Regions from separate parts of the Lysinibacillus sp. FSL R5-0849 genome, predicted to be linked through region 2. Evidence: riboswitches for the same ligand, from Rfam matches in the RefSeq annotation. Region 2 holds a riboswitch; each other region holds the start of a gene.
What was found. A riboswitch is a leader RNA that binds a small molecule or an ion and turns the genes downstream of it on or off. The one in region 2 is predicted to bind thiamine pyrophosphate.
Positions count from the first base shown of each region.

Region 1: linked by a shared signal. The riboswitch ahead of thiT (energy-coupled thiamine transporter ThiT) and the one ahead of thiC (phosphomethylpyrimidine synthase ThiC) in region 2 are both predicted to bind thiamine pyrophosphate.
Region 3: linked by a shared signal. The riboswitch ahead of thiM (hydroxyethylthiazole kinase) and the one ahead of thiC (phosphomethylpyrimidine synthase ThiC) in region 2 are both predicted to bind thiamine pyrophosphate.

Region 1 covers NZ_CP152004.1:4,005,594-4,016,471, forward strand. The annotation lists gene motA (flagellar motor stator protein MotA) at 1-495, opposite strand, end outside; gene MKY80_RS19890 (aminopeptidase) at 685-1,926, shown strand; gene MKY80_RS19895 (hypothetical protein) at 2,065-2,199, shown strand; gene MKY80_RS19900 (carbonic anhydrase) at 2,376-2,939, shown strand; gene MKY80_RS19905 (GNAT family protein) at 3,011-3,598, opposite strand; gene MKY80_RS19910 (polyphosphate kinase) at 3,774-4,583, opposite strand; gene MKY80_RS19915 (hypothetical protein) at 4,784-5,497, shown strand; gene map (type I methionyl aminopeptidase) at 5,525-6,280, opposite strand; gene thiT (energy-coupled thiamine transporter ThiT) at 6,450-7,010, opposite strand; TPP riboswitch at 7,145-7,252, opposite strand; gene MKY80_RS19930 (DUF4870 domain-containing protein) at 7,379-7,702, shown strand; gene MKY80_RS19935 (hypothetical protein) at 7,755-7,880, shown strand; gene MKY80_RS19940 (SMC family ATPase) at 7,921-10,878, opposite strand, start outside.
Region 2 covers NZ_CP152004.1:232,425-243,302, reverse strand. The annotation lists gene MKY80_RS01130 (catalase) at 73-1,578, shown strand; gene thiC (phosphomethylpyrimidine synthase ThiC) at 1,780-3,558, opposite strand; TPP riboswitch at 3,704-3,818, opposite strand; gene MKY80_RS01120 (AEC family transporter) at 3,885-4,814, opposite strand; gene MKY80_RS01115 (methyl-accepting chemotaxis protein) at 5,143-7,245, opposite strand; gene MKY80_RS01110 (S-layer protein) at 7,500-9,146, shown strand; gene MKY80_RS01105 (response regulator) at 9,353-10,507, opposite strand.
Region 3 covers NZ_CP152004.1:3,492,993-3,503,870, forward strand. The annotation lists gene MKY80_RS17160 (class I SAM-dependent methyltransferase) at 1-122, opposite strand, end outside; gene tpx (thiol peroxidase) at 212-715, opposite strand; gene MKY80_RS17170 (RDD family protein) at 853-1,479, opposite strand; gene sppA (signal peptide peptidase SppA) at 1,492-2,505, opposite strand; gene MKY80_RS17180 (acyl--CoA ligase) at 2,690-4,273, opposite strand; TPP riboswitch at 4,461-4,559, shown strand; gene thiM (hydroxyethylthiazole kinase) at 4,646-5,413, shown strand; gene thiD (bifunctional hydroxymethylpyrimidine kinase/phosphomethylpyrimidine kinase) at 5,401-6,225, shown strand; gene thiE (thiamine phosphate synthase) at 6,215-6,856, shown strand; gene MKY80_RS17200 (alpha/beta-type small acid-soluble spore protein) at 6,930-7,148, opposite strand; gene thiI (tRNA uracil 4-sulfurtransferase ThiI) at 7,300-8,514, opposite strand; gene MKY80_RS17210 (cysteine desulfurase family protein) at 8,514-9,668, opposite strand; gene MKY80_RS17215 (GNAT family N-acetyltransferase) at 9,787-10,254, opposite strand; gene ezrA (septation ring formation regulator EzrA) at 10,338-10,878, opposite strand, start outside.

The sequences.
Region 1 (10,878 bases), 900 kb from region 2:
ACCTACTACTGCACCAAGAACCCCAAGAGTTGGTGCATATGTACCTGCTTGTGTAAAAATGGCAGAACCACTAGCATGACGTTCTTCCATAGCTTCTACTTCCTCTGTTAATACATCACGGATGTAGTCTGCATTTTGTCCATCAATCGCTAATGTAAGACCATTTTTCAAAAACGGATCTTCAATTTCTGATGCTTTACTTTCAAGAGCTAATAGCCCTTCACGACGAGCTAAGTCAGCCCATTGCGAAAACATCTTAATAATTTCAATATCATTTGCTAATTTAGTTTCTTTAAAAAGAATCTTAAATAGCTTTGGTACGCGCTTTAACTCTTGCATTGGAAAGGCAATTGTTACTGCGGAAATAGTACCAAAGATGATAATTAGGATAGCTGCTGGGTTATAAAAAGCTGTTAAACTTACACCCTTCATTACCATCCCTGTTAATAGCGCTATAAACGCAATTATTAACCCTATGACCGATGACTTATCCATTCTAGAACCTCCAAATCTACTATTACTCTTAATTTCGTCTATTTTTCCATATTTTAAATATATAATGCTAGTATAAATGTATTTTAAATATTTTTCGATGTAATTAATGCTTTTTATTCACATTTCGACCATTTTTGATTATATTGAATTAAGAATATTACACTAAACTGTCTTATTTCGAAAGGGGATATGAATTTGTTATTATCATTTAACACAAAATTACTAAAATATGCCGAATTAGCGGTAAAAATAGGAGTAAATATCCAAAAAGATCAATATCTTTATATAAGCTGTTCGACCGATAACTTAAAATTAGCTCAAATTATTACTAAAATGGCCTATGAAAATGGTGCAAAACAGGTATTTGTCGATTTGTCTGATGACGAACTTGTTCGTGCTCGCTATGAAGGAGCACCGAAAGACTCATTTGATTTCTTTCCACCGTGGAAAGTTCAAGAGCGCGAATGGCTGGCTGAAAATGGTGCAGCTTTCCTAAGCATTAGTTCACAAAACCCAGATTTACTGAAAGGCATTGAACGTGACAGAATTATGGCGTTCCAAAAAGCTTCTGGCCAAGCATTAGCGAACTATTATCAAATGTTACAATCTGATAAATTTAGTTGGTCAGTTATCGCCGCTCCATCCAAAGCGTGGGCAGCAAAGGTGTTTCCTGATTTACCAGAGGATCAACAAATGGATGCCCTATGGGAAGCTATCTTTGCGGCGACGCGTATTGATCTTGAACATTCAGTGGAGGCTTGGTTAGCTCACGATAAGGAGTTACACGACAAAGCCGATTATTTAAACAGCAAACAGTATAAGTCCCTTCACTATACGGCTCCAGGCACAGATTTAACAATCGAGCTACCTGCACATCACATTTGGACAGGCGGTAGTAGTGCCAACGTACAAGGTCAAACATTTATGGCGAATATGCCTACTGAAGAAATTTTCACTGCCCCGTTAAAAACTGGTGTGAATGGGTTCGTATCCAGCACTAAACCGTTAAGCTATGGCGGTAATATTATTGATAATTTCACATTAACGTTTAAAGATGGCCGTATTATTGAAGTAAAAGCTGAGGAAGGTCAAGAAATTTTAGCTTCTCTTATTGAAACAGATGAGGGGGCGCATTATCTTGGTGAAATAGCATTAGTGCCTCATCAATCCCCTATTTCACAATCGAATTTATTATTTTACAATACATTATTTGATGAAAATGCCTCTAATCATTTAGCCATTGGTAGTGCTTATGCATTTTGTATTGAAGGTGGTAAAGAAATGACTTCAGATGAGTTAGCAGCGCATGGCATTAACCAAAGTTTGACACATGTAGACTTTATGATTGGCTCCAATAAAATGAATATCGATGGCATTACCCATGATAATCAAAAAGACCCAATATTCCGTGATGGAAATTGGGCATTCTAAATAATCCATTCTTACTAATAGTATTCTAGGCTAGTATGTTATGGATGTCATAAATTATCCTTAGATTTTCCTAGTATCCTATTGTATAATTAGTTTAGGGTAATTAGTAGATCATCTAAGTAGAGAGGAGCTCTAAAAATGTTCATTACAACTGTTCTTGGATTTTCAGCAGTTTTATTAATTTCAACTGGATTCTTCATCCACTACCTACAAGTTGGTTTAGATAGCAAGTCTTCAGTAACTGTAGATCCAAAGCCAAGCGAAAAATTTTAATGTAAAAAACAGCTACTGTAAAGGTAGCTGTTTTTTTATAGATTCAACGTTTTTCATCTGTTAAAGTGTATGAAGTTTGCTTCTTTATTGTAAAAATTGTCTGAATAAAGTCTTTATTGTTTGCATAATTAAAGTTTTGCTCTAAAATATTTTTTGTAAGGAAGGGAGCAATTTTCATGACAATGTTACATGATATTTTAGAGTTTAACAAAGAGTTTGTACAAGAGAAAAAATATGAACCATTCATCACTACAAAATATCCTGATAAACGTATTGTTGTTTTATCTTGTATGGATACTCGTCTTGTAGAGCTTTTACCAAAAGCGATGAATCTCCGTAATGGCGATGTAAAAATTGTGAAAAGTGCCGGTGCTTTAGTAAGCCATCCTTTCGGTGCTGTAATGCGTAGTTTATTAGTTGCTGTTTATGGCCTACAAGCAGATGAAGTTTACGTAGTTGGACATTATGACTGTGGTATGAGCGCAGTTGATCCTGATGCTATGTTAAGTGAAATGGTTAAAAGAGGTATTAACCCAGAAACCATCAAAATGCTGGAGTATTCTGGTTTTGATTTAAAAGAATTTTTACGTGGTTTTGGTGATGTAGCGACAAGTGTTAAGAAAAGTGTCGACACGATTCGAAATCACCCATTAATGGTAAAAGACGTTCCTGTACATGGTTTAATTATTGACCCAAATACAGGTCATCTAGATTTAATTGAAAACGGTAACCATCAATAGTTATTCTAACTTGATTTATAGCAAATCAATAAACAAGTGCCTTTCCATCGAATAGAAAGGCACTTGTTTATTTATTCATCCTCTAAACGGGCATACATATAATGATCGACCCATTGACCATTTATATATAAAAGCTTTCTTAAAAGACCTTCTTGTTGAAAGCCCGCCTTCTCTAAGACACGCATAGAGGGATTATTTTGGGTTGATACATATGCCTCGACACGATGTAGCCCAATTTGATCGAATGCAAACCGGACTACCATGTTCACTGCCTCAGTGACAATTCCCTTACCTACGTAAATTTCATCCATAGCATATCCCACAAATGCACTTGAATAGGGTAATCGTTTTACAGCATATAGTGCAATATGTCCTATTAGATTATTAGTACCATGCTCATAAATACCAAAAGTAAATTCTCGCTTTGAATCCATTAAATATAAACTTTCTTGAATTTTTTTATATTGCGCGTCGATTGTATAGTATTCAGGTCTTTGTAAAGGCTCATATGTTGACCAAAAGTATTTATTGCGGCTTACGAGACCTGTTAAACTTCGTGCATCATTTTCTTGGAATGTGCGGATGTAGCATTTTTCCCCCTTTATTGTTACCACATTCCCACCCTTTTTTCTTAATAAATTCCAAATTTTAAGCACCATTTCTCCACACTAGCCTTCCAATCAATATCGATAAAAATTTATACTACCTTCTCAAGCATCGGAAATTACGGGGGGGTACCCCTAGTTTTACCTTATTGTATGTAAAAAAAGATGCTGCTACAACTAAAACAGCTCATGTCTTCATGTCATAGCACCATCATTCATATTTTATCTTTTACTTCTTTTTCTCATTTAACACGTCCAGGCTAGATGACTCAGCATCCTCTAAATGCGCCTTGTCTAATACATTAGTTAAATGAAGTCCACGTTTCAATGCCTCTCGTTCAATATGTGCAAGCGTTTCTTGTAGCACCTGCACACGCGCATATTTTTTATCGTTTCCAGCTACTAAAACCCACGGAGCATTTTTCTTATCGGTCTTTTCAAACATTTCATTGGCAGCCTCCACATATTGCGGTGACTTTTCTCGATTACGCCAATCTTCGTCTGTCAGCTTCCAAGACTTGTATGGATTTTGTTCTCGTTCCTTAAAACGTTTTAATTGCTCTTCATCTGAAACATGAAGCCAGAACTTAATAATTATGTAGTCTCCCGCAGTTAAAATCTTTTCAAAATTATTAATTTCCTCATAGGCACGAGACCATTCGTCCTTCGTCGCGAATCCTTCAATTCGTTCTACTAATACACGACCATACCATGAACGATCGAAGACAGCGATTTGCCCGTGCTGAGGTAGCTTTCTCCAGAACCGCTGTAAATAGTTATAGCGTAATTCATGTGGCTGTGGAGCTGAAATTGGATGGACGACATAGCCACGTGGATCAACACGTTCAATTAAACGTTTTATCGCTCCTCCTTTACCAGCTGCATCCATACCTTCAAACACTAAAATTAAACCTATTTTATTCTTTAATAAAAATTGTTGGGCATTTAACATTTCATATTGGAGTACTTGTAATTTCTTTTTATACATCTTTTTATCTAGTTCAATAGATAGGTCTAAATTTTTTATGTTTTGCGTCATAAAGCTTCACTCCTTTAATCTGGATATATTCTTATTGTACTAAAGAAATAAATGGATGCCTATTGAGATGGTAAATTGTAGATAGTATTAGCAAAACAACACGATACATTGATGGAAATTTCCGTTATAATAAATTGAGTGACGGTACTATACTTATTTGTCTTTTCCCTATACAATCTAACACGAAGGGAGAGGAAAGCATGCCTCGGTTTTTATTGATGACAATTTCTTATATTGTCTCACTCATCCTAACCTTTTCATCCTTTTTCATGAAACTTAACGGTCAATCTTTTTTAGAAATTTCTAATCGTTTTTCGGTGGTATTTGCACCTGTTGATGGAAGTCATATAATTTGGATTGTCATTTATTTATTAATCGGTTATTGGTTAGTGATGAACATCAAAAAGACATCTATGAAACAGTCTGCGCTCTTTAGTTGCATAAATATTTTACAAGCATTAACGATATATGTATGGCATCATGAATTATTTATTGTTTCTCTCGGCATTACCTTACTCTTAGTCTTGTATTTATTTATGCTGTACAATACGTATCCACTTCATGACAAATCACTGTCGGGTCGTATTCCTTTCACCATTTATTTTGCATGGATGACATTTATTTTTATCACAAATATTAGCTTTACGTTAACAGCTTATGGTTGGAACGGTTTTGGTCTGAGCACTCCTCTTTGGGCAGTTATTTTACTGACATTAGGTGGAGCCATTGCGCTACATATCCGCTTTCATCACTTTGATATCATGTATCCAAGTGTTTTTATATGGGCTTATATAGGAATCGCTTTACATAATGGTTTTGATGAGCTACTCGTAACAACAGCTGCATTATTTTTATGTGGTGTACTCTTAGTTGGTATTTTATTCATTAAAAAAAATCCTGCCTACCAAAAATAATTTGGTGTGCAGGATTTTTTTGTAATCCTATTCTTCGTCTAATGAAGTAAGGATAATTGGTTTATCTTTTGTAACAATTACTGAATGTTCAATTTGAGCAACAAGAGACTTATCAGGTGTAATGAATGTCCAACCATCACCAGCTTCTACAATATGCTCTGCTTTTGCTGAGATAAATGGCTCAACTGCAAGAACCATGCCTTCTTTCATAATCGTAGAATCCCATGCATCGTAATAATTTAAAATGTGATCTGGTTCATCATGTAAAGAACGACCTAAACCATGGCCTGTTAAATTCATAATAACTGTTAAGCCATTAGCATTCGCTTCGCGCTCTACAGCTTTACCGATTTGATTTAATTTAGAGCCCGCCTTTACCTTTGTCATAGCACGATCAAAAGCATCTTTGGCAACACGACATAGTTTTTCTTTGTCTTCATAGCCTTCACCAACTACAAATGAAATGCCCGTGTCGGCAAAGTAGCCATCTAAAGAGCCTGAAACATCGATATTGACGATATCTCCCTCCTGAATAACACGTTTACCTGGGATACCATGCGCTACTTCCTCGTTGACACTTATACAAGTATATCCTGGGAAGTCATATTCTCCTTTTGGTCCTGAAATGGCACCTGCCTCAGCAAACATTCGACCAGCAATTTCATCTAGTTCAAGTGTTGTGACACCTGGTTTTGTAGCAGCCTTCATCGCTTCACGAATCTCTGCACAAATGCGTCCAATTTTTTTAAAAGCTTCAATTTCTTCTTGCGTTTTTACAATCATGTATAACGTCCCTTTCATCTAATATCTACTCTTTAATATAACATAACTTTTTACGCGTATAACGCTAAACGCTTTAAATATTGTATGCCTGCCTTCTTGGCAAAGTGCTAAGAGCTCTATTCTCTTACGACTACATAAAAAACCCTTCACCAATATGAAGGGGTTGGCATTATGCTTTACGTTGCATTAGTTGTGGAGCCGCTGTGAATAATAACGCTCCCACAATAGCTGTTAATACTGTTGCGGGCAGCATATAGGTACCATTATAAATAATCGAGTAGATCCACGCATTTTGATCGCCGGCATACTCTGCAAAAAATACCGCGCCAGCAGTAGTGTGCGCTGCATATCTCAAGAAGCCTGCAAATACAGTACCTACAATAATATAAAGCGCCATTTTTGTTTTGTTTAGTTGATTTGCTGCTTCCAGTAAAGGTCTGCGTACAATGGCCGCTAACCCTACAACTGTGAAAGCAACACCGTAATCTAATAAACCTTGAAGCCAGTGTACAATATAAGCTCCAAACATGGTTTGCATAACACCTACAAGCAAGCCTGTTGTTAGGCCAGCTACTAGACCCCAGCGAAATGCAATTAACATAATTGGTACCATAACAAGACTAACAGAGCCACCTTGTGCCCATACTTTAAAGGAGACCTGATCGAGCACGAGGCCAATCGCTGCAAATATTGCAATCTCCACTAGCATTAATAGTCTTTTTTTGTCCATACATATTCTCTCCTTTGTTCCGATGTAGGATACAAGAGCAGGAATAGAAATGCGCTGATTTGATTCGCTCTGACACCTTTTTATTCTTAAGAATGAAAAAACGATGTCAGGACAGAGCCTCACATCGTACAAGTGTCGGTTTCTATCCACATCCCTACGCAAGTGTTAGCTTACAGGTTCAAAGAGTCAAGGCATTACGTGCCCAGTCTCAGCTGACATCATCAGCTCCCCTTGTGGTCGTTACATCTGAATTTAATTTGAACACTTTCATTGTACGCAAAGCACGGAATGATTACAACCTCTTCCATACTTAATTTTTGAAACTTTACTGTTTTCCATGCGTAAATATTAAAAAAGGAGGTACAACTATGGAGAACCAAAAAATATTATCTGCTTTTAGTTATCTCAGTATTTTCTTTGCTCCTTTCATCGTACCATTAATTGTTTACTTCGTTACGAAAGATGCTGACATCAAAAGACATTCTATTCGCGCATTAGTGTCCCATCTAATTCCTTTCGTATTTGGGATCTTATTTTTCATTGTCTTTGTCTTTTCTACATTTAGTTTAGACCCCACTTCAAGTAATAGTACAGTCATGATCATTTGGTTCATTTCGTTCGCCATTTACGGAATTGTCTCGCTCGGAATTGTTATATGGAATATTATTCAAGCCGTTCGAGTTATCCGCTAATGTTTCATTTTTAAAATAAACAGGTAGAAGTAATTAAAAAGGAGCTGTGTTTTTGATGAAAGTATCAAAAGTAGTGAAAACCGCTGTTAAATTAGCGCCTATTGTTATACCAATCGTAAAAAAAGGGCTGGCAGCAAAAAAAGGGACAACTTCTACAGTCAGTTCTCGAAAAAAATAAAAGGAGGGCGTATTTCCTTAAACCGGAAATACACCTTCCTTTATTTTATTTCAAAATGTGTTTGACTATGTCCATTCAATGTTTTTTCGACATGTAAAACGGCTGGCATCGCTGATTTTAATTCAGGCACATGAGAGATGACACCAATCATTCGTCCAGAATCTTGTAAATCGATTAATGTGTCTATTGCTTTATTTAATGATTCTTCATCGAGCGAGCCAAAGCCCTCATCAATAAACATGGTTTCAATATGAATATTGCCTTGGAAGCTTTGAATAACATCTGCCATTCCTAGAGCAAGGCTTAATGATGCATTGAACTTTTCACCACCAGATAACGTTTTAACATCTCGTAATTGATCTGTGTAAGCATCATATACATCAAGCCCAAGTCCACTTTGCTTGGCATGCTTTTCAAGCCTGTCTGAACGTCTAAGTTCAAATTGACCGTTAGATAAATGATAAAGACGAATATTGGCTGCCTCTGTAATTTGATCTAAATAATTAATTTGAATATATCGTTCAAAGGACAGTTTTTTCGAATTTTGCCCATTTAATAAGCCATACAGCTCCTTCACTCGACCTGCCTCACTCTCAAGTAAACGAAGCTCTCTCTCTGTTTCTTCTACTTTGTTGATGAAGCTTAGACATGATTTCGCAAATCCATCTATTTGTTGAAGTTGTTTAAAGGCATCCTCATAGGCGATTCTGAGATTTTCCACAGTTGCCTCCATCAGGGCTAAATCTTGCTCCTCTTTCCCTTGTAGATGTTTTTCTCCTTCTGAAATTTGAATTTGTAACGTATGAACATGTAACCTGTAGTCATTGCATGCCTTTCGAAGTTCCTCTAATTGAGTGGCACTTCTTTTCGCAGTTGCATAGTCTTCATAGTACACAAAGCCTGCTTCCTGCATGCTTATTGAAAACTGCTCACGCTTGTCATTCATTTTGAGCTTTAATTCTTCAAAATTCTGTTTGGCGATTTCCACAGCTAGTTTAGCATTACTGGCAGCTTCCTTCGCGGCATGTAAATCATGCTGGCTTTCCTGCCATAATTTTTGTAAATCCATTTTCTGTTTACTAACATCGGTAAGTGTTTGTTTTAATTGCTTTAAGGTTGGCATAGTTGTTGGCATTTGCTTATGCTGTTCTTCTACAATTGCCTGCAGTCTTGTCCAGCCCTTCATCTGCTCAGTTAAATATTCCTCAAGTTTGACTTGTTTATGTTGCAAATGCTCTATTGCTAAACGCTGTTCCTTCTGGTTAATCCTTGTTTGAGCTAACTGTTGATTGATAATCTTTAAGCTAGTAATCTCTTGTTCCATTTTTTCTAAGGAAGCTATTATTTGTGCTTGATCCTGTTGCTTCATCGCGTATGCTTCTATTTGTGTCAGTGCCTCTTGCTGAAGCTGTTGTGCGGATGTTAAAAATGCCTCTTTTTCCAAATACAAACGCTCGTCTGAAGAAGCTTTTCTCCTTAACGTTTCCACCTGAGCAAGCTCAACAATTTCCAATTGCTCATTATGTGTTTGTTGATGAGTCGTACTCCCACAAACCGGACAAGGTTGCCCTTCTTTAAGCTGCTGAGCTAAAATGCTTGCTTGGCTTGTCAGCCAGCGTTGCTCTAATTGTTGAAGCTCCAGTCTACTGTCCTGATAATGAGTTTGAGTAGCGATAACATCTTGTTTCGCTATCTCTACCGTTTTTGTATATTTCTCCACCTTCATGAGCAAAGCTACTTGCTCCCGCAGTTTTGGTAGTTGTTCTAAGTAACCTTCATACGGTTCCAATTGTTTTTCATAGTGCTCAATTGATTGTGAAAGCTCCTCTAATTGCGCGCTTTCTTTATCGATTAGCACTAGGTTATCCGCTGCCCCTTGTTTAGCCGTTTCTACATATTGCTTAGCAATTTGAAGTTGCTGTACATTGCTGTCATAAGCCTCGAACTTAGGAAGCAATGCTTGGAGCTGCATTTCCTGCTGCAAAAGCTGTTGACGTTCTGACTCTTTTGCCTCTTCCGCTTCATATTTTTCTTGAGCTCTTTGTAACAGCTCCTTGGTTTGTAGTTGACTACTGTTAGCTTGCTGATAGGCTTGTTCTTTTAAATTTTGTTCGGCTCGTAAATCCAAACATTGTTGCTCCAGTAGTAGTAAACGCTCCGCTTGTTCTGCTAAGGCTATCTCCCGTTCCTTTGCAAGGAAGTTGTCTTGCTCATTTAATAGCAGTTCTAGTCTTTTTTGACGTTTGAACTGCTCCTCAAATTGTTCATTAAGCGTTTTAGCTAAACGGTAAAACTCCTGTTCTTTTTGATGATGATTATAGGCTTCCTCATACTGGCGCTGTTCATCTTCAAAACATTTTCTATAATAGGTAAGCTCCTCTTCCAGTGCTTGCTTTAGCTGAAACATATTTTCCGTATTATCAGCAATTTGTGTGAACAAAGGAGAGGAACGATGTGGAAGTGCACCAACAATTTGACCAAGTAGATGTTCTTTTAATTGCTTGGCACGTTCAAGATCACTTTCTGCCTCTTTTCGTTTCGCATCAAGCAGTTTTGTCATAACACCAAAGCGATCTGTTTTGAAGATTTTTCGTAATATGACCTCTTTGTTTGTAGAATCCGACGTTAATAATTTGCGGAATTCACCTTGAGGTAGCATCACAATTTGGCTAAATTGATCCTTTGTCAGACCAATAATATCCTGAATCTTTTTATCGACTTCAAGTGTTTGCTGCTTTTCAACAATGTTATAATCGAGCTTTCCCTCTTTTACTTCCGCTAACTCCACCTTTTTACCAGTAGCTGTTTTATTTTTTTCCTTTATATGTCCAGGCTGACGTAAAATCTGATAGACCCTTCCATGCATTTCAAAAATAAGTTCTACTGCTGTATATACATCATCATCAGCAAAGCCACTTCGCAGTAAAGCCGTATCCTGACGATCCTCACCACTGCCTGACCCATAAAGTGCATAACAAATCGCATCAAAAATCGTCGT
Region 2 (10,878 bases):
CAATTCTATTTTATATTTGTTATAGTTATAGACGAAGAGTTTGACTTACATTATTTTCAGGAGGTAACTAATATGACAAACGCAAATGATCGTAGCCGTCGTTTTACAACAGCAGGTGGTGCTCCAGTAGTAAGTAACCATGACTCTATGTCAGCAGGTCCACGCGGCCCTCTATTACTTCAAGATGTATGGCTAGTTGAAAAATTAGCAAACTTCAATCGTGAAGTAATCCCTGAACGTCGTATGCATGCGAAAGGTTCAGGTGCATTTGGTACTTTTACTGTAACGCACGATATAACTCAATATACAAAAGCTAAAATCTTCTCAGAAGTGGGCCAGAAAACTGATATGTTCGCACGATTCTCCACAGTTGCTGGTGAGCGTGGTGCAGCAGATGCTGAGCGCGATATCCGCGGCTTTGCCCTTAAGTTCTATACTGAAGAAGGCAACTGGGATTTAGTAGGAAACAATACACCAGTATTTTTCTTCCGTGATCCACTACACTTTACAGATTTAAACCACGTGGTCAAACGTGATCCACGTACAAATATGAAAAACGCTAATTCTAACTGGGATTTCTGGACTCTATTACCAGAAGCACTTCACCAAGTTACAATTGTAATGTCCGACCGTGGTATTCCAACTGGTTACCGTAATATGCACGGATTTGGTTCTCACACATATAGCTTTATCAATGCTGATAATGAGCGTGTTTGGGTTAAATTCCACTTCCGTACAGAACAAGGCATTAAAAATTTAACAGGTGATGAAGCAACTGAGGTAATCGGTCAAGACCGTGAATCTTCACAACGTGATTTATATGAAGCCATCGAAAAAGGCGATTTCCCTAAATGGAAAATGTATATTCAGGTTATGACAGAGGAGCAAGCTCGTGAGCTACCATACAACCCATTCGATTTAACAAAAGTATGGTATAAAAAAGATTTCCCATTAATTCCTGTAGGTGAGTTTGAGTTAAATAAAAACCCGGACAACTACTTTGCAGAAGTGGAACAAGCTGCCTTTGCACCATCTAACATCGTCCCTGGTATTAGCTTCTCACCAGATAAAATGTTACAAGGTCGTATCTTTGCCTATGCGGATGCACAACGCTACCGTTTAGGTGTAAACCACTATATGCTTCCTGTTAACGCACCAAAATGTCCATTCCGTACTTTCCACCGAGATGGCTCTATGCGTTTTGACGGCAACCTTGGATCAACACTAGGCTATGAACCAAATAGCTATGGTGAATGGGAACATAATTTAGACCATAAAGAGCCTGAGTTACACATCGATGGTCATGCAGGAATTCATGATTTCCGTGAAGACGATAGTAATTACTTCGAGCAACCAGGTAAACTTTTCCGCCTAATGACTGCGAAAGAACAACAACGTCTATTTGAAAATACGGCTAATGATATGGCTTCTGTTGAGGAATTCATCAAACGCCGTCACATTCTTCACTGCTATTTAGCTGATCCAGCATATGGTGAAGGTGTTGCAAAAGCAATGGGTCTTTCATTAGAAGGTATGGATCTTACAAATCCATACGTAAAACAACCAACAAACGTTTAATATTCCACTTATTATTGATATCCAAATCCAACTTTTACTCCATGTGAATGTATAATTCACGTGGAGCTTTTTTGTATTCGTCTAGGTTCAAGCGTTCACTTCTATTTGCAAATGCATATATTCATCTCCCCTATTAAGTTGTGAAACCAACATAAAAAAAAGGCTTGTGTCTAGTAAATAAACACAAGCCTCGCACTATTATTATTGATAGATTTGACTACCTGCCTTTTTAAACTCCGCTGACTTTTCCCTCATACCTTCATGGATGGCTTCTGTTGTATTTAAATCCTTTTCTTTAGCATAATTACGAATATCCTGGGAAATTCTCATGCTACAAAATTTAGGCCCGCACATTGAACAAAAATGAGCCGTTTTGGCTCCTTCTGCTGGCAATGTTTCATCATGATATTCTACTGCACGCTCTGGATCAAGAGAAAGGTTAAATTGATCGCGCCAGCGGAACTCAAAACGCGCTTTTGACAGTGCATCATCCCGTTGCTGTGCACCTGGGTGACCCTTTGCTAAATCTGCAGCATGTGCAGCAATTTTATAAGTAATAACCCCTACTCGAACATCCTCCCTATTAGGTAAACCTAAATGTTCCTTCGGTGTCACGTAGCAGAGCATAGCAGTTCCAAACCAACCAATCATCGCCGCTCCAATAGCAGATGTAATATGGTCATAACCTGGCGCAATATCTGTTGTCAATGGACCTAATGTATAGAAGGGAGCTTCCTTACAAACCTCTAATTGCTTGTCCATATTTTCTTTAATCAAATGCATTGGAACATGACCTGGCCCTTCCACCATTACTTGAACATCATGCTTCCATGCGATTTGCGTTAATTCGCCTAATGTTTCCAGCTCCGCGAATTGTGCTTCATCGTTAGCATCCGCGATTGACCCTGGGCGTAAGCCATCTCCTAATGAGAAGGCTACATCATAAGCTTTCATAATTTCGCATATTTCCTCAAAATGAGTATAGAGGAAGTTCTCTTGATGATGGTATAAGCACCACTGCGCCATAATGGACCCACCCCGAGACACAATACCCGTTACACGGTTTGCGGTAAGAGGGACATAACGTAAAAGGACACCTGCATGAATAGTGAAATAATCTACCCCTTGCTCCGCTTGTTCAATAAGCGTATCACGGTACACCTCCCACGTTAAATCCTCAGCCACACCATTCACTTTTTCTAATGCCTGATAAATTGGTACTGTCCCAACGGGTACTGCAGCATTTCGAATAATCCATTCTCTCGTTGTATGAATATGCTTGCCAGTTGATAGATCCATAATATTATCAGCGCCCCAGCGTGTAGCCCATGTCATTTTTTCGACCTCCTCTGCAATCGAGGATGATACGGCTGAATTTCCAATGTTCGCATTAATTTTCACATGGAAATTACGACCGATAATCATTGGCTCTGCCTCTGGATGATTAATATTGGAAGGCATAATAGCTCGGCCTGCTGCAATCTCTGAACGTACGAAATCTGGGTCCATATTTTCGCGTATCGCTACAAATTCCATCTCAGGTGTAATAATTCCCTTTCTAGCATAATGAAGCTGTGTGACATTTCTACCCTTCTTTGCACGTAAAGGCTTTCTCACCAATTCCGGAAAGACATTTTCATGGATACGTGGATCATCAGCACGACGAAAACCATTATCCTCAGGTTTAATCGTACGTCCTCCGTATTCCTCAACATCCCCTCGCTCTTGTATCCAAGGACTTCTTAAAGCAGGTAAGCCTTTTGTAATATCCACACGAAAGGAAGGATCTGTATATGGTCCACTCGTATCATACACTCGAATCGGGGCATTTTCTTCATCTCCAAAGCTACCAGTCGTCGGACTTAATGCAATTTCACGCATTGGTACTAATATATCTGGACGAGATCCTTCCACATAAACCTTTTTACTTCCTTCAAAGTTAGACATAATCGTAATGTTCTTTTCACTAATTGCTGACATGAGCTACTTCTCTCCCTTAAATATATTTTAGGCAAGGACCGAATCTAGCTCACCCAACAATCAAATAAAATAAATAAAGGCCGAATCCAAAATAATAATTGGATCCGGCCATGAATGTAAAGGGTCTATTGATTGCACGTAATAGGCAATAGCTTCTTAACTTTCCCACGCTGGTATGAGCCAGATCAGGTCCAAAGGGTCAAGAAACCTCTATGCGTTTCCCTCTCAGCCTGACTCATCAGACCCCCCTAGTTAATACTATTCAGTTTGATGCTAGTGTAGCAGATATTGCTAAGAGATGGAAGTTATCATTTAAATATTTTCTATTAGGTAAACAATACATCCGCAATATAAATCACAATCGTGACCGTTATACAACTCACAATGGTTGAGAATAAAACGGTTTGTGCAGCTGTTGACGACTCTACATCATACTCTAATGCTAGACTTGAACTGTTGCGGGATGTGGGAAAAGCACTTGCTATAAATAATGATTGTGCCACAACCCCATCTAAACCCAGCGCATAGATAATGACTAAAGCCACGGCTGGTCCGATAAATAATCGCGTGAAGCAGCTGACGAATACTGTTTTATTAAACATCGTTTTGATCTCCATCTGAGACAATTGGGCGCCTAGCGTGATTAATGCAACGGCAATAAAACCATCTGCTACATGGTCTATTGGTATTTTAATAAACTGCGGAATGCCAATATCAAAATAATTCATGGCCACACCGATTATTAAAGCGTGAATAATAGGCATTTTTATAAAGTCCTTAAAAATCGTCATGCCCGATTTAGTAGAGGAAATTAAATTATATAAACCATACGTATACGTTGTCATGTTTTGAAAGATAACGAGTATAACCTGGATGGCTACACCAATAGGTTGAGTGGCAAAAATCATTTGAGCTACCGGAATCCCATAGTTCCCAGAGTTAATGAGTACTACACTATTTTTAAAAACAGCCGCCTCAGTTTTGGCGAGGCCAAGCCCTTTCGCTAAAAAGTGACTAAGCAGCATTTGACTACCGATAAAAAGTACAACAAACAATCCGACTTCTCCTAGAACAGACAGCTTTATATTCGTCTCATATAAATTAATAAATACAGCGGCTGGCATAAAACAATATGTAATAAGCTGTGATAATGCTTTTAAATTAAAGCGAAATTTCTTTTGTAGAATAGCACCTAGTACAAGTAATACTAAAATAGGTGCGACAATTTGAAAGAAAATCATTCCAAGATACACCATATTGATGTCCCCCCTCCCTTTTAATAGTAGTGTCGATCATGCACTTGGTCAATGACACTTACTTTCATAATTAAAACCGTTGATTTCCACTACGGACGGGGCGCGCCTTGTTCCTATGGTTGAAAAGATTCAAAAAATCAAATCAATGAACGAGAACAATGTACACAATGTAAGAATTACCAAAACTCATTCATTTAGGGCCATGTATGATTAGGCAGCAAAGAATTATTTTTCATGAAGTAAAAATGAAAAAGGAATCGAGCATGAACTTCTCGATTCCTTTTATCAACAGTCTGAGCTACCTTTAGATTTTAGGTAGCCTTTTTCTTTACGCAAGCTTAAATAGATTAACTACCTCTTGCAGTTCATTAGAGATATCATTCATATTTTGCATAGACTCTGCCACTTTTTGCAATTCTGCTTGTTGGTCCATTGCAGAGGCACTTACTTGCTCAGCAGAGGCCGCTGTTTCCTCTGATATAGCCGATATACTTTGAATGGACATAATCGCTTGATTTTTATGCTCTAACATAGTAGACAACTGTGTCATTAGTTCACTAATAGAAGTTGCAATTGCACGTGACAAATCACTATTATCTTTAAAGGCCAATTGCGTGCTTTGTACGGACTCATTTTGAGATTGCATTAAGTCTGCATTTGATGCAATGACTGCAACTGTTTGCTGAGAATTTTCTAAAATACTTTCTACCGTGCTTTTAATAATTTCTGTTTCAGTTTTTGATTGCTCTGCCAACTTTCTTACTTCTTCCGCCACGACAGCAAAACCTTTTCCATGCTCACCAGCTCGTGCAGCCTCAATACTTGCATTTAAAGCTAATAGATTAGTTTGCTCCGTAATGCTTTGAATGGAGGCAATAATTTGATTAATATTGGCAATATTAGAAGCTAGCGATTCCATTTGCTGCTGAATACGGCTGTTCATCTCATTCGTCTCTATATTATGTTCATGTAAACTTAGAACCTCTTGCATGCCTTTTTCTGTTGTCACATTTGTCTTGTTGGATAAATCGTCCATTTCATTCGAAAGCGCAGTAATAGCGTCTATTTGATCCGATAAATCCATCATACGATAGTTCGTTTCTTCAGTATCCTCTGATTGCTTCGATGCACCCTGTGCAATTTCATTAATGGCTACTGATACCTCTTGACTAGAGGACACGATTTCATTAAACGCCTCATGTACCTGGTTAGAAGATTGGTTCAATAGAGTCGTGGAGTTTAACACCGCTTTAATAGCACTATTAGTTTTATCCAACATATTATTATAGGCCAATGCGACTGCCCCAATTTCATCTAGTTTAATATATTTATCCTCTACCTTTTGTGTTAAATCACCTGCTGCTGCTGTTTCAATTGAAGCACGTAAAAACTTGAGCGGCTTTAACTGTTTGTAAATAAATAGTACACTTGCAGCAGTCATCAAGGCTACCATTATAATGGATGCTATAATCGTATATATAAATACATGGTTATATGTTTCTAAAATTTTTGATTCAGCTAATACGATTTGAACGGTCCAAGTTTCGTCAATGTCCTCTAAAATCATTGGAGCAAACACATTATAAGCTTGATCCTTTAGTTCATTAGACTCTATGTACATACTTGTTAGCTCGCCGTTTTCCATTGTCTTACTTATGCTTGTCCAAGCAGGGTCGTCTTGCATATTTTGCCCATCCAGCTCTTTACCGAAGCTGTTAGCTGTTAGTACACCGTTATTTGTAATAATTGCCGCATAGCCGCCTTCCGGAGCAACAGACTTTGTCAGCTCATTTAAATAATCAATCGATACATCCGCCGTCAATACACCAAAAAACTTCCCTGAAGCATTGACTAATGGTACAGAAATTGTGGTCATTAGTACGGTTTGACCGTTTACACTATAGTCATAGGGCTCCGTTAAAACGGTCCGTCCCTCTTCTTTTGGCACCCAGTACCATTGGGATACATTTTTATCATCTACACCTTCAATAAGAGTGGTCGTTATTTCATTACCATTTTTACTTAAGTATGGTCCAAAACGTTTTTTGGAATCTACCAATGTAGCCTCATCATTTGGGTTTACAATAAGAGAATTCTGTTCAAAGATAGCTCCTACCCCTAATAAATCATCATTATTGGCTAAATTATTTTCCATGATGTCTAAAACACCTTTGGTAGATAGCGTCTTATTCTTCTCCATACTTTCAACGATCCGTTTCGTTGTTTGTAATGTTGTATTGGCTTTTTTAAAGCGCTCGCTCATAATAGCCGCTGATGATTCAGCCGTTTGCAATGTTCCATACTCTGCATCTTTAACACTTTGCTTTTTTATAATCATCCCCGTTGTCACTGTATAGGATAAAAATAATACTAGAAACAATCCTATTATTAGGGAAGATAGTTTCAATGCAATTCCTCTTGATTTCTTCATCACAAACACCCCCACTTTTATAAATAATCATAATGGATGGAAGGTCGTATCTCAATAAAATATTTAGCGAATAAAGTAGAAATTTACATAATTATAGATAAAAATACAGGCATATTAATAGATTTTTCTTATATATTTCAAAGTACTTATGACTCATTCAAGTTGCAACAATTAGTAAAACATACACTTAAAATACTAAATTATAGTAAAATATGCTATATTATCTATTAGATAAAATGATTGGAGTGACTTGCATGACAAATAAAGCGCTATCAACATTAATAGCCACGGCTATGACAGCGACACTAGTATTACCAGTGGCTACTGCACAAGCCTCTTCTTCCCTAAATCAATCAAGCTTATATGAAGCACAGTTTCAAGTTGCAGCAACAAAAAAAGTGGTCGGCAATGCCGTAACGATTAAAAACATTACAAATGATACGGTCATTACAACAAACGGTACATTTAGAATCCACAATGATTTAAAGCCCCTTTTTGATCATTCAAACAAAACAGCATTAACGAATGCATCGGCCACCATTGTCGTAAAAAACAAGCAAATTATTGATGTGACATCATTAACATTAAATAAAGCTGGTACGAGTAAAAAATCAGTATATTTTGATGGGGGTGACGCTCATGTTTCTGGTGATGTTACTGTGAACGCAGATTATGTAAACATACAAGACATTACGATTGATGGTCAGCTAATCATTACAAACAGAGTAAAAAAAGCTATTACACTTGATGACGTTTCTGTGAGCGATACGATTACACTAAAACCACTAATTATAAAGAAGAATGACTGGCTGTATGTTACGCTAAGAGATATGAAATCATCTACTATCAATGTAGCACGTACGAAGGTGAATATATCTTCTGACCAAGCGCTTTCTAAAATTGATATAGGAGGTAAAGTTCCTACTTTTGAGTTGAAGGCAAATGTGGAAAAGCTAACGATCAATGTAGAGGAAAACTTCAACCTTTTCGGCGAGGGCAAAATTGAACAAATCATTGTCAAAGGCGGAACAAAAGTAGCATTAAATTCTGGACACCAGGTGGGTAAAGTACAAGTAGACAATAAAAGCGTATCCGTTACCCTACCTGTTATTGATAAAAAAGAGCTAACTACGCTACTAGCATCCCCCCCTTACGTACAGGTTTCTATAAATGGATACGATATTTTAACAACTGACAAATGGACAATGCAGGTTGATCGTAATATTTTTGATTCTGCTGTGGCCAGCGCCAAAGCTGTAGCAAACAACAATAGCGCCTCACAAGAACAAGTAAAGAATGCTATTACACAATACAGAAATGCTTTATCCGTCTATCAAACTGCTCAAAAGTACGGCTTAAAATATGGCTATGGCTACGGCAATAGCGATAAAGCTACTCTTCAATCTTTAATCAATTCAATTCAGTATGTAACGGTTTCGTGGGGCTCAGATGTTTACCATAATAATCCATGGACAACGCAAGCTGAGAGGAACGCTATAGATTCCGCAGTTTCAGCTGCTCAAGCAGTTGTTAATAATTATTACGCTACTCAAACTGATATTACGAGTGCTATCAATAACTTAAACAATGCTATTTGGACTTATAAGAGTGCTTATAAGTATAATAATAATTATTATTATGGTAATAAATACAGCTTACAAACGCTTGTTAATCAGGCAAAAGGGATGTATGTGACTGTTTCAGAGGATGGATCAGGTTTATCATCTAATACCAATTGGACAACGTATATGGAATGGTACATTTTCGACTCGGCCGTATCATACGCTGAAACGTTTTTATCTAATAATTATTTCTCTGACTACGAAGTCTCATATGTCATTAATTATTTAAACACCGCTATTTCAACCTATAAAGGCCAGTATAAAAAAGGGAAAGATTAAATTCTTTCAGCTTGAAATAAAACAATGATGCTGACAAAACAAATCAATGAATATAACGTTTGATCAATGAGTTTCATAAACCTGTTAGGACGAAAACTAGGAACAACTATATCATCGAGCTTGCGTTAACTTCTCAATGGCTTTTTTTTCAATCTAGGGACTCTGCAAACTGCAAGAGTCCTTTTTATAATCATTATTCTATATAGTTAAACATTCATGTGCGTTAGCGCATTGGTCTGCTTCCATCTTTTATACCAATTCTCAATTTCCTCACTTGGTTCCACCGCCAAATGCTCCTGAAGCGCTTTTTTTAACAGTAAGTATTGCTCCTCAACAGCCGCTACATTATTCAGTAAATCGTAAAGTTTCATCAGGATGAAATAGTTTTCCTCTTCACCTGCAAAAAGAGCTTGAACTGTTTCCTGTACCTTAATAGCAGCTGAATAGTTTTCATTTGTTATATAAAATTCACTAAGCTGATGGGCATGATGTAACCATAGTCGCCTTAAACGCTCTTTCTCACTTTCTGCCCATAGATAATCACAATCGCCTAAATAATCACCAGTATACATTTGGAATACTTGTTCATGCTGATCCACGGTTGACTTTTCTAGTGAAGGTAAAGCTTTCAAGCTAGACAGCCATTGTTCTACATCTACAACAGTTTGTTCCAACAAAAGTTTATAGCCTGAATTGAGCAATGGACTTGAAATTTGCACACCTTCCAGCCCATAGTTTTTTAATGTTTGACGTATTGTATAAATGGCCGTATAAAGTTGTTTCGATGCTTTATCTCTATCAGACTCTGGCCAAAATAACTCTAAAATGGTATCACGATATATAATTTCATCACGGTGATTAAGTAAGTAAGCAAATAACTCTTTCGCTTTGGATGTTCGCCATTTTAAAATTTGTGTTTGGCCGTCTGGCGATACGACATGGAGCCCGCCAAATAGATTAATAATTGTAGAGTTCATTGAACTTTTTTTGTGTTTATTATTGATCTGTTCAAGACGATCCAATGTCTTTTCTAAACGTGAAATTTGTATGGGTTTCAATAAATAATCAACAGCATGTAAATTAAAGGCATCTAAAGCATATTGATCGAACCCTGTTGTAAAAACAATCTCTACATCTGGCAATAATTCTTGAATTTTCTCCCCCAGTGCTAAACCATCCATATCCGGCATGACTATATCTAAAAATACAACACTTGGTTGTATACTCTGTATCTCATCCATCGCTTTTAGAGAATCGGTGTATTCTCCAACTACTTCTATCCCTGGAACCTTACTTTCTTCAAGCAAGGTTTTTAATCTCGTTATTGATAAATATTCATCATCTACTAGCACGATTCTCATTATTACTCCTCCTTAAAAACTACTCCTTTACTTATTATCGTTTATTTTTCTAAAAAATTGAGAGATAGCATTACTTTTGAAGGATAAATAATCCAATTTGTAGACATCTACTGATATAGGATAAAAAAGAGCACGCCTCCTAAAAAACCATATTTTAACTATTAACAACTTCTATTATTTACCATAAAAAAATTAAAATAAACTGGCCTAACCGCTCATTTTTATATTCTCTCTGTCAGATGATTTTCGGTCATTACAGCCCATTATTATCCGGTAGTACTTGTCCCACAACAAAACAATTCTTTTTTGATGCCGTTTAAATAGGTACTGAAGTTATATACTCTCACTAAAAACACATAACCAATCTACCT
Region 3 (10,878 bases), 1.4 Mb from region 2:
TCTCCATCAAGCCATGCCTCTAGCCCATCTAGTAACCCCTCTAACAAAGTTGTATTGTGTTCTTTTTCGATTTTTTCAGCATGCTCATTTAGCATACCAAATAATTTCTCGATGTTTTCCATAGATAACTTCCTTTCAAGCAGAAAAGAGCCGTGACAAACACTCGTCACAGCCCCTTTGTCTAGTATTATCTTAGCCTAAAAGCAGGCCATTATGCTAGTGCTTTAACAGCTTCAATAGCCGCTTCATAGTTTGGATGGTCTGTTGCCTCAGGTACATACTCAACATATGTTACTTTATTGTTTGCATCCACAACAAATACTGCACGTGTCAGAAGACGTAATTCTTGAATGTACACGCCATAAGCCTCACCAAATGAAAGGTCGCGGTGATCAGAAACCGTTTGAACGGCATCAATACCTGCTGCCCCACACCAACGTTTTTGAGCGAATGGAAGATCTACAGATACTGTATAAATCACTACATTATCGCCTAAGTTAGCTGCTTCTTCATTGAAACGACGTGTTTGCGCATCACATACACCAGTATCTAATGATGGTACTACACTAAATAAACGAATTTTCCCCTCGGAATCTTTTAATGTTACAGGTGAAAGGTCATTCGCTAATACTGTAAAATCTGGTGCAGAATCGCCCACCTTTACTTCATTACCTACTAGTGTCACTGGACCATTTTTAAATGTTACTTGTGCCATATAAACGCCTCCTAATCTTCATATGTACATAATATTACTAAATGAAGGGAATTAATTGCAACTAAGATAGCTTACTTTATTCTAAGTGTTAGCTAGTAATAGAAAAGACTGTCTCTTCATTTGAGACAGTCTCTTGTTTATTGTTCATTTTTTTCTTCTAGTTTTTCTAGCTCAGGTTTTCCCTCTTGTTCAATAGACACTATAAGCTCTTCCTTTTTCTCTATAGCAAGTGGCGCCAAGTTCTTTTCAATATAGACTTTCTCATGCACCACTGTTGTATCGGCAAAATAGTCATGCAACCCTTGATTGTCTGGCAAAATAACTACCAAAATATAGAGAGGCATCACAATATTATTAATAATACGCCCAATCCATTCACGGAATAACACATCTGACCAAGTAAGGTTATCATGCTTTAATGAAATTACACGTAACCCAAATACCATCTTCCCTAGCGTTTGACCAAAGAATTTCGTCATAAGGACAAAATAACTGTAATAAAGAATCGCCGATATAATGGAGATTGGAGCATACCAAACTGATTCTGATAAGGACCAGTCCATTAAATAAAAGATAGGGTTAATGAGTATGCCAACTACAGCAGATACAATAAATCCATCCAATAAAAATGCCCACAATCTGATCCAAAAGCCTGCCGTTTTTAATGTGTAGTTTTTTTGACTTGTTGAATCTTCCGTGCCATTGTTAAAAAAGCCATTTTCCATTGAGGGTGAACCTTGCATAACAACTTCATTGTTTGTCATTGAACTCCCTCCTTAATATTCACCGTATAAATACATCATTTTCGGTGCATTGTAATCCGTCATAATTTTCATTAGCATTTTTTCCTCTGCAGAAGGACCGAACATAGAGCCAATTTTCATTCCAACATAAGATTGCCATCCGCCCATATCATAGGCATATTCAAATAATGCAGCATCTTCTAGTCCAAAATCTGCGCGTAAGGCTGCAATGGCAGCTTCTTCGTCGCCAATTTCATCAACTAAACCGGCTTCAAGTGCTTTTGTACCGCCAAGGATACGTCCATCCGCCACTTTCTTCACATCAGCTTCTGACATATTACGTCCTTGTTCAACGATATCTACAAATTCTTCGTATGTTTCATTAATCATATCCTGCATCATCGCTCGTTCCTCTGGTGTCACATCACGCATTGGACTTAGCATATCCTTATGCTCGCCAGATTTAAACGTTTCGAATTTGACACCTACTTTTTCAGCCAATGCTTGATAATTAATAGATTGCATGATTACACCAATCGAGCCTGTAATTGTATCCCGATGGGCAAATATTTTATCTGCTGGAGCTGAAATATAATAGCCACCAGATGCTGCCATCGAATCCATCGATACATAAATTGGAATTTGTCGTTCTTCTTTAATTTTTAATAGCTTTTTATAAATTTCAGCAGATTCTTTTACCCCTCCACCCGGAGAGTTAACACTTAAAACAATTCCTTGAATCGTATCATCGTACAAAATATTATCCAATTGATCTAAGAAAAATTGATGATCATATGCAACAGGTTGCCATAGTGAACTTGATCCAATATCTTGGATTGTTCCATCTACCTTTAAATAGGCAATCCTTTTATCATAATTATCTCCTTCAATTACATTTTCATATACATCTAGGTTATTTCCTGCCATTAAACTGTCAAAATTACCTAGGAAATCTGCTTTAAATAGTGCAAAAATGGTATTAATCCCTAATGAAAACAGTAAAAGAACACCAGCCACTATTAATGCAACCCACCTTTTAACATTCATGTCTTTCCGCCTCCTTAACTCGTAATACGTATGACTTGCTCATTTGTTTCATTTTTTTGCAATAATATGCAAAAAGTTTTATTCTATTTATTTCCTCATAATACCTTACCTAAAAATAAAAAAAAAATCAAAGTTCATTTCTTTGCATGAACTTTGATTTTCGACATTATTTCCTAGGAAATGATTATTGTACAAGATGTTTTAATTCTTGTTGTCTTAATTCAACACGTCTAATTTTACCAGATGCAGTTTTGGGTAACTCAGTAACAAATTCAATAGCACGTGGGTATTTATAAGGTGCCGTTAATGATTTGACATGATTTTGAAGGCATTGAATAAGCTCTTGATTACCATTAGCACCATTATGAAGGATAATGAATGCTTTAACGATGTTCCCGCGAACTTTATCGGGACTTGCAATGACAGCAACCTCTTTCACAGTCGGATGCTTCATCAGCGCATCCTCTACTTCAAAAGGTCCAATTGTGTAACCTGAGGAAATAATAACATCATCTCCGCGGCCTTCAAACCAAAAATAGCCGTCCGCATCTTTATAAGCTCGATCCCCTGTTATATACCAATCACCACGGAATTGTAAATTAGTACGTTCAGGATCATTTAAATATTTTTTAAAAAGTGCAGGTGTTTCTCGATGAACAGCAATATCACCTACTTCTCCTATAGCAACTGGCTCGCCAAAATCGTCTATAATGTCAACCGTATTGCCTGGCGTAGGTTTACCCATCGAACCAACTCTTGCGTCCATACCAACCATAGTCCCTACAAGAAGTGTATTCTCAGTCTGACCATAACCATCTCGCACTTGTAGATGGAAAGTGTCTGAGAATTTTTTAATGACATCACTGTTCAATGGCTCACCTGCTGAAACAGCTTGTCGAATTGAACTGATGTCATACTCCTGTAAATTTTCAAGTGCTGCCATAAAACGATATTCTGTCGGTGTGCAACATAAGACATTCATCTTAAATTTTTCAAGCAATGCTAAATATGTTGCTGCATCAAACTTTCCTTTATAAACAAATGCAGTGGCACCGCTGCCTAAAATCGCGAGAAACGGACTCCAAATCCATTTTTGCCATCCTGGTGCTGAAGTTGCCCATACAATATCATTTTCTTGTACTCCTAGCCAGTGTGGGGCTGTTGTCCGTAAATGTGCATAGCCCCAGCTATGAGTATGCACAGCAGCTTTCGGGTTACCTGTTGTGCCACTTGTGTAAGCTAAAAAGGCATGGTCTGTACTTTTTGTTGGTGTAGAACTTATGTAAGTTGTTGGTTGCTTTCGCATTTTGTCTACTAACGGCTGCCATGGTTCATGTGCATTACCGATAACAAATTGCTGTATATTTTGTAAATTCCCTACTTGATCAAATTGCTCAATATAAGGCTCAAAGGCTACAACAGCTTTAGCATCAGCATGATGAATACGATACTCAATATCTTTTGTTCTTAGCATTTCAGAGCTTGGAATGATTATTAAACCCGCTTTTAATGCAGCAATATAGACAATGTATGCTTCTACTGAGCGTGGTACCATCACTAAAATGACATCACCTTTAGTTAATCCACTTTTTGTAAAGACATGTGCCGCCTGATTCGCTCTTTCAAGTAAATGTGCGTAGGTGATAAATTGTACATCAGAATGCTCATGATAAATAATCAATGCATTTTTAGTTGAATCCTTTGCATATTTTTCAAATTCATCTGTTATGTTATACCATTCTGGTGCTACTAATTCTTGTCTATTCATGGCAAATGCCCCCTTTTGTTAAGACACATTATACTCCTTTTCTAGTATTTTCAATGGTTTACACTTGATTTAAGTAAAGTCATGACAACTATCATGCTTAGCTATATGGCATCAGTCACGTTTTGTCGATAGGAAAACTTGCTATTGAATACATATGAAAAGTATGGTACATTTTGGTCAACTATAAGCAAGATTGCAGGGGGACTCATAAAGAGTTGAGAAGGTAAAACCTGACCCTTTGAACCTGTTAGTTAATACTGACGTAGGGAGCAATGAACATCGTTTTTTCAGATGAAAGGCTCTTTTTCGTGCATTTTTACGTAAAAAGGGCCTTTTTTGCATGCTTACGTCCACCAATAAAGGAGGACTAAAATGATTTTTCAAACAATTCGTCAACAACAACCGCTTATTCACTGTATAACTAATTATGTCGTGGCTAATTTCCAAGCCAATGGTCTATTGGCATTAGGTGCCTCTCCTGTCATGGCTGATGATAGCCATGAGGTGGAGGAAATGGTCGCCATTGCAGACGCTCTTTTAATCAATATTGGTACACTAAATGACCGAACAAAAGAATCAATGCTGTTAGCAGGAAAAAAAGCAAATACCCTTGCCATTCCTGTTATATTAGATCCGGTTGGCGCAGGTGCCACAGTTTATCGCAAGGAAACCGTACACCTATTACTTTCAGCTATACAATTTGCAGTCATACGCTGTAACAAGGGTGAGCTTGCGGCATTAGCCAATGTAGAATGGCAACAAAAAGGTGTTGATAGTGGTGAGGGATTTATTGCCATAGAGACTGAGGCTACACTATTGGCTCAACGCTACAACTGTATAGTCATTGTTACAGGCAAACATGATTTTATGACAGACGGTGTGCAGAGCCAATGGATTACAGGTGGAAATTCACAAATGACTGAAGTAACGGGTACAGGCTGTTTACTTAGCGCTATATGTGGAGCAGCCTTCTCTTCAGGAGATGATCCGTATAGCCAATTAGCGGAAACACTGACATACTATAAAAAAGCAGCTGAGTTAGCATCCGCATTTACAGAGGATATCGGGGATATTCAAATTGCTTTGCTTAATGCCTTACATCGTCTTTCAAAGGAGGGTGAGGCATCATGCATATTGTAACGACAATTGCAGGCTCGGATAGTGGCGGTGGCGCTGGCATTCAGGCTGATTTAAAAACATTTCAGGAATTAGGGGTTTTTGGCACCTCCGTTATTACAGCATTAACTGCTCAAAACACAATTGGTGTAACAGGGGTTTTCCCAATTGACGTTGACTTTGTTGAAAAACAATTTCATGCATTACTTGAAGATTTTTCGATTGCTGCGATTAAAACAGGGATGCTTTATTCCTCGGAAATTATTCAAGGTATTGCACACATTATTGACGATTTAAAAATCCCACTAATTGTTGATCCCGTTATGATTGCAAAAGGTGGAGAAAGCTTACTGCAGCAAGAGGCTATCGAGGCCATGCGCATGTCTTTACTTCCTCTTGCTACAATTGTGACACCAAATATACCAGAAGCAGAGGCACTTACGGGAAGAAAAATAAATCATTTCTCGGATATGGAGGAAATTGCTCAATGCTTTTTCCAACTAGGTGTTCAATGTGTCATCATTAAAGGTGGGCATCTACCCAATTCGTTATATGCAATTGATTATGTATTTATAAAAAATGACAAATCATTTTCCATGCAGTCTCCTCGTATTTCGACGGAAAACACACATGGTACAGGTTGTACATTTTCAGCAGCTATCACGGCTTTCCTTGGTCAAGGTTTGTCCATTGAAAAAGCTATTATCGAAGCTAAAAAATTTATACAATTAGCCATTATGCACGATTTAGACATTGGTAATGGTCATGGGCCCACAAATCATTTTGCTTATCAGTTGCATAAAGGTGCCTGCGAGGTGAAATTACTTGAAACGTGAAGATTTACAGCTTTATTTTATTATGGGTACAAGCAATGTTTCCCAACAGGAACCTTTAGCTGTACTCGAACAAGGGCTGCGGGCTGGCATTACTATGTTTCAATTACGTGAAAAGGGTCCTAATGCATTAACAGGATTAGCTTATGAGCAATTTGCCCGCCAATGCCAAAAACGATGTCAACATTACCGTGTGCCGTTTATCATTAACGATGATGTGGATCTAGCAGTTCGACTTGGTGCAGATGGTGTTCATATTGGCCAAGATGATGAACAGATTGCCATTGCACGTAAAAAAATGGCAAACCGGCTCCTTGGCGTTTCTGTACATTCACAGGAAGAGCTACAAACGGCTATTGACCATCATGCGGACTATGTAGGAATTGGACCTATTTTTGCCACAACATCTAAAAGTGATGCACAACCACCATGTGGCACAATTTTTTTACAGCAAGCTTCCAAATTGCAGCCTAACTTTCCCATTGTAGCCATAGGTGGAATAAATTGGACAAACGCTAATGTTGTTTTGCAAGCTGGTGCTGACGGAGTTGCTGTTATTTCTGCTATCTGTGACAGTAAGGATATTGAACAAACAGTATCCATGTTTAAGTCTTTATCTCGCATAAAAAAATGATTGATAAACAAACTAAAACCAGTGCCTTTTACGGTCACTGGTTTTGAGTTTATAAATGCTTAGTTAGCATTTATTAGTTGTTGTTGTTTGGCATACCTTTTAATTGAGATTCTGCCATTTGTACAAGACGTTTAGTGATTTCACCACCAACGGAACCGTTAGCACGAGCTGAAGCGTCAGCCCCTAATTGAACACCAAATTCTTGTGCAATTTCGTATTTCATTTGATCAAGTGCTTGTTGTACACCAGGTACTGCAAGCTGGTTTGAACTGCGGTTGTTGTTTGAAGCCATGTTTCTCACCTCCTTGTGAATATAGAATGTGCGTTATTAGATTTTTAATACAAAAAAAATAAAGGTAAAATGTACCTCTATTGGCATTCGGCGAACTATACAAAAAAGCCGTCTCAAATAAGCTATTTGAGACGGCTTTTGAAATTTTGATTTATAAAAGATCAGCAAACTTATCTTGCTTTTGCTCTTCTTCTTTCTTAGGGAAAATATAGACCTCACGATTTTTGACCGCGCGTGCTATCAGTTCATCAAAATCAGAAAAGCTTTCGTAATGCTCAACCTTTTCGAGCTTAGGCTTTGTTTTAGGACTAGCAGGCGTAAAGATTGTACAGCAGTCCTCAAAAGGCTGAATAGATGTTTCATATGTGCCGATTTGTTCAGCTAACTCAATGATTTCTAATTTATCTGATGAAATTAACGGTCGTAAAATAGGTGTATTCGTTACTGCATTTATTGCTGTTAAGCTTTCAAGTGTTTGACTTGCTACTTGTCCAAGACTTTCTCCTGTGACAATCGCAAGAGCACCGATTTCTTCTCGCACTTGATCTGCAACTTTTAACATCATACGCCGAGTTGTTGTCATTGATACATTAGAAGGTACTTTTTCTTTAATCAGAACTTGTATTTCAGTAAAAGGAATAACATGTAATCGTATATTAGCTCCAAATTTCGTTAACTCATTTGCAAGCACTTTTACTTTTTCCAATGAATTTTCGCTTGTATAGGGCGGACTAAAAAAGTGAATGGCTTCTAAACGGACTCCGCGTTTCATCATTAAATAACCTGCAACTGGACTATCAATACCACCTGAAAGCATTAACAATGACTTCCCGTTTGATCCTACAGGCATTCCGCCTGCACCTGGAATGACTTGTGCCATCATATAGGTTGCATCATGGCGGACTTCTACACGTAACTCAATATCAGGTCGCTTCACTTTAACAGATAAATTATTAAATTGAGGTAAAACATATCCACCAATCTCCCGTTGAATCGCGTGTGATTCTAATGGGAAGGTTTTATCGGTACGTTTCACTTCCACTTTAAATGTATATGGCTTTTCTTTAAATGTCTCCATTATCGTAATCGCCAGTTTTTTCATACTTTCCATATCTTTTTCACATGCTGCAACCGGACTAAATGATTGAATACCAAAAATTTTAGGCAAACCTGTTACTAGTGTTTGCATTTGTTCTTCATTCTCTATCGCAATAAACATTCGATCACGTTCTGTACGAATATGGAGATGTCCTAAATCAGCAAATGCATGACGGATATTTTCACGTAAACGGCGGATAAAATCCATCTTGTTGCGACCTTTTGTAGAAAGTTCGCCATATCTAATTAAAATTTCTTTCCAAATCATTACTTTATTTCTCCTTTAAGCTCTAGCATTACTTCTGCTAATACTTGTTTAAACTTTTCAATATCTTCGACCGTGTTATGTGCACCAAAACTAATACGGATAACACCTTTTTTATAATGCTCATCTAGATGCAATGCTTCAACAACATGACTTGTTTTAGTTTGCTTCGAAGAACAAGCACTGGATGTAGATACAATAACGCCTCGTTTTTGCATCGCATTAATGATGACTTCTCCTTTTAAATCGCGAACACTGAAAGATATAATATGTGACGCTCCCTGCGGAGTCGATAAAATATGAATAGCTTCTCCATATTCGTGTAACTGTGCAAGTATTTCATCATGCCATTGACGATAATTTTTTGCATGGTCATTCATGGTTTCAACCGCCATCCGAGCTGCCTTAGATAAAGCGACAGCTTGTGGAACAGCAACAGTCCCACTACGCAATCCAAATTCTTGGCCGCCACCAAGTGCATATGGCTGCCATCTTATCGCTTTACGGAATGCTAATACACCAGAGCCTTTAAAGCCATGAATTTTATGACCTGAGATTGAAATACAATCCGGTCCCTCTTCACCCTTAAAGGATACAGCCAATTTTCCAAAGCTTTGTACAGCATCCACATGTAAGGCTGCCCGACTCATTTCATGGATTAATTTAGCAGCTTCCTCTATCGGTTGAATCGCACCCATTTCATTGTTTACATGCATCATACTTACTAAAATTGTATCTTTTCGTATTTTTGCACGAAGTTCATCCAACGAAATAACACCACGCTGATCAACATTTAAATATTCCACTTCAAAGCCCTCTTTTGAGAGCTGTTTAACAGTCTCTAAAACTGAAGGATGTTCTATTTCAGTCGTTAAAATATGCTTTCCTATATGTGTATTGCTACGTGCTATTCCAAAAATCGCCGCATTATTCGATTCCGTACCACCTGAAGTAAATAGCACATTTTTTGCTTCTGTTTGCAAAATATCTGCTACTTGCTCACGTGCACGCATTAATAAATCATTTGCTTCAACACCCATCGCATGGATAGATGCAGGATTGGCATAATACTGCTCATTCACAACCATAAACGCCTGTAGAACTTCTTTTAATGGTTTTGTTGTGGCACTATTATCCAAATAAATTGTCTCGTTCATTATATTTTCACACACTTTCAAAACGTTGATGTAACGGTTTTTATCATAACGCAATCTGTGGAGATTGACCACTAACTTTAACGATAATTCATATTTTAATCATTAGAAAGGATCGCTCTTACAATTTTTTTAACATCGTAATAAATTCCGTTGGCGTACTAAATTCAAGCTCTTTCACAAATCCTAATTTTTCATAAAGGAATATCGCTCGCTTATTGAATTGGGCAACTGTTAAACGAAGTGGCGTAGCGTATTCTTGCTGGATATTCTTGATGATGAATGAAAAGAATTTTGTACCAAAACCTTTTCCTGTTAGCGTTGGCTTCATGCCAATACCAATATCTATATACTCTTCTGAATAAGCGTTAAAATCATGTCCTTTTGGCACTTGGGCAGCTGACCCCGTGCAATAAAAACCGATTAACTCCTCTTGTTCATTCATAATGGCGAAGTAAGGATTGTCAAGAAATTCCCGCAAGGATTCCTCGGATAATTCATTATTATAAAAATCATAGGGCTCTTCGTATTGCCAACATATAATTTCCTGAGCATACTTTTCGTTCATATTTCGAATTAATAGTTCCACTCGTATCACATCCTTTACAAAATTTAAAAAGAAAGCTGTCTAAAAAGTAATTGCTATACTTTTTAGACAGCACAAATGTAGTTTTAATTTTTTGCCATAGACTGTTCTGCAACCATTTCTTGGATGCGCTTTAATGCACCTGGCTCCATTTCTTCCACTGCTGTCCCTGCTTCCTCTAATGCTTTGGAATAACGGAATTGATGGAATGCTTCCTCAGCCTCTTTTAAACGTGCATTTAATGTCGGATTAGATGCACGATGACGATTGCCATACTGAATAATGCGTTCAATAAGCATTACATTCTCTATTAATTCATGAGCTTTTGCTTTAACATCCTCTACACAAAGTGTCGCAGCATTTAAATTATTATGAACCGTTCCCATATTAAGCGGAACTTCCTGCAGACTTTGCATAACTACATATATATGCTCTGCCGCTTCATCAAGTCGTGCGTCCATCTCCTCTGGGACTCCTGGAATATTCGCCTTATTTAGGAGACGATCTGTATCTTGTAATATTTTCTTTAAGTTTTCGACTTGAGCACGGGCCTTATTTTCATCAATACGAAGTTTCTTCATTGTATTAGACAGATGACCTTGCTCTTCATGGATTCGTTCAAGCTCT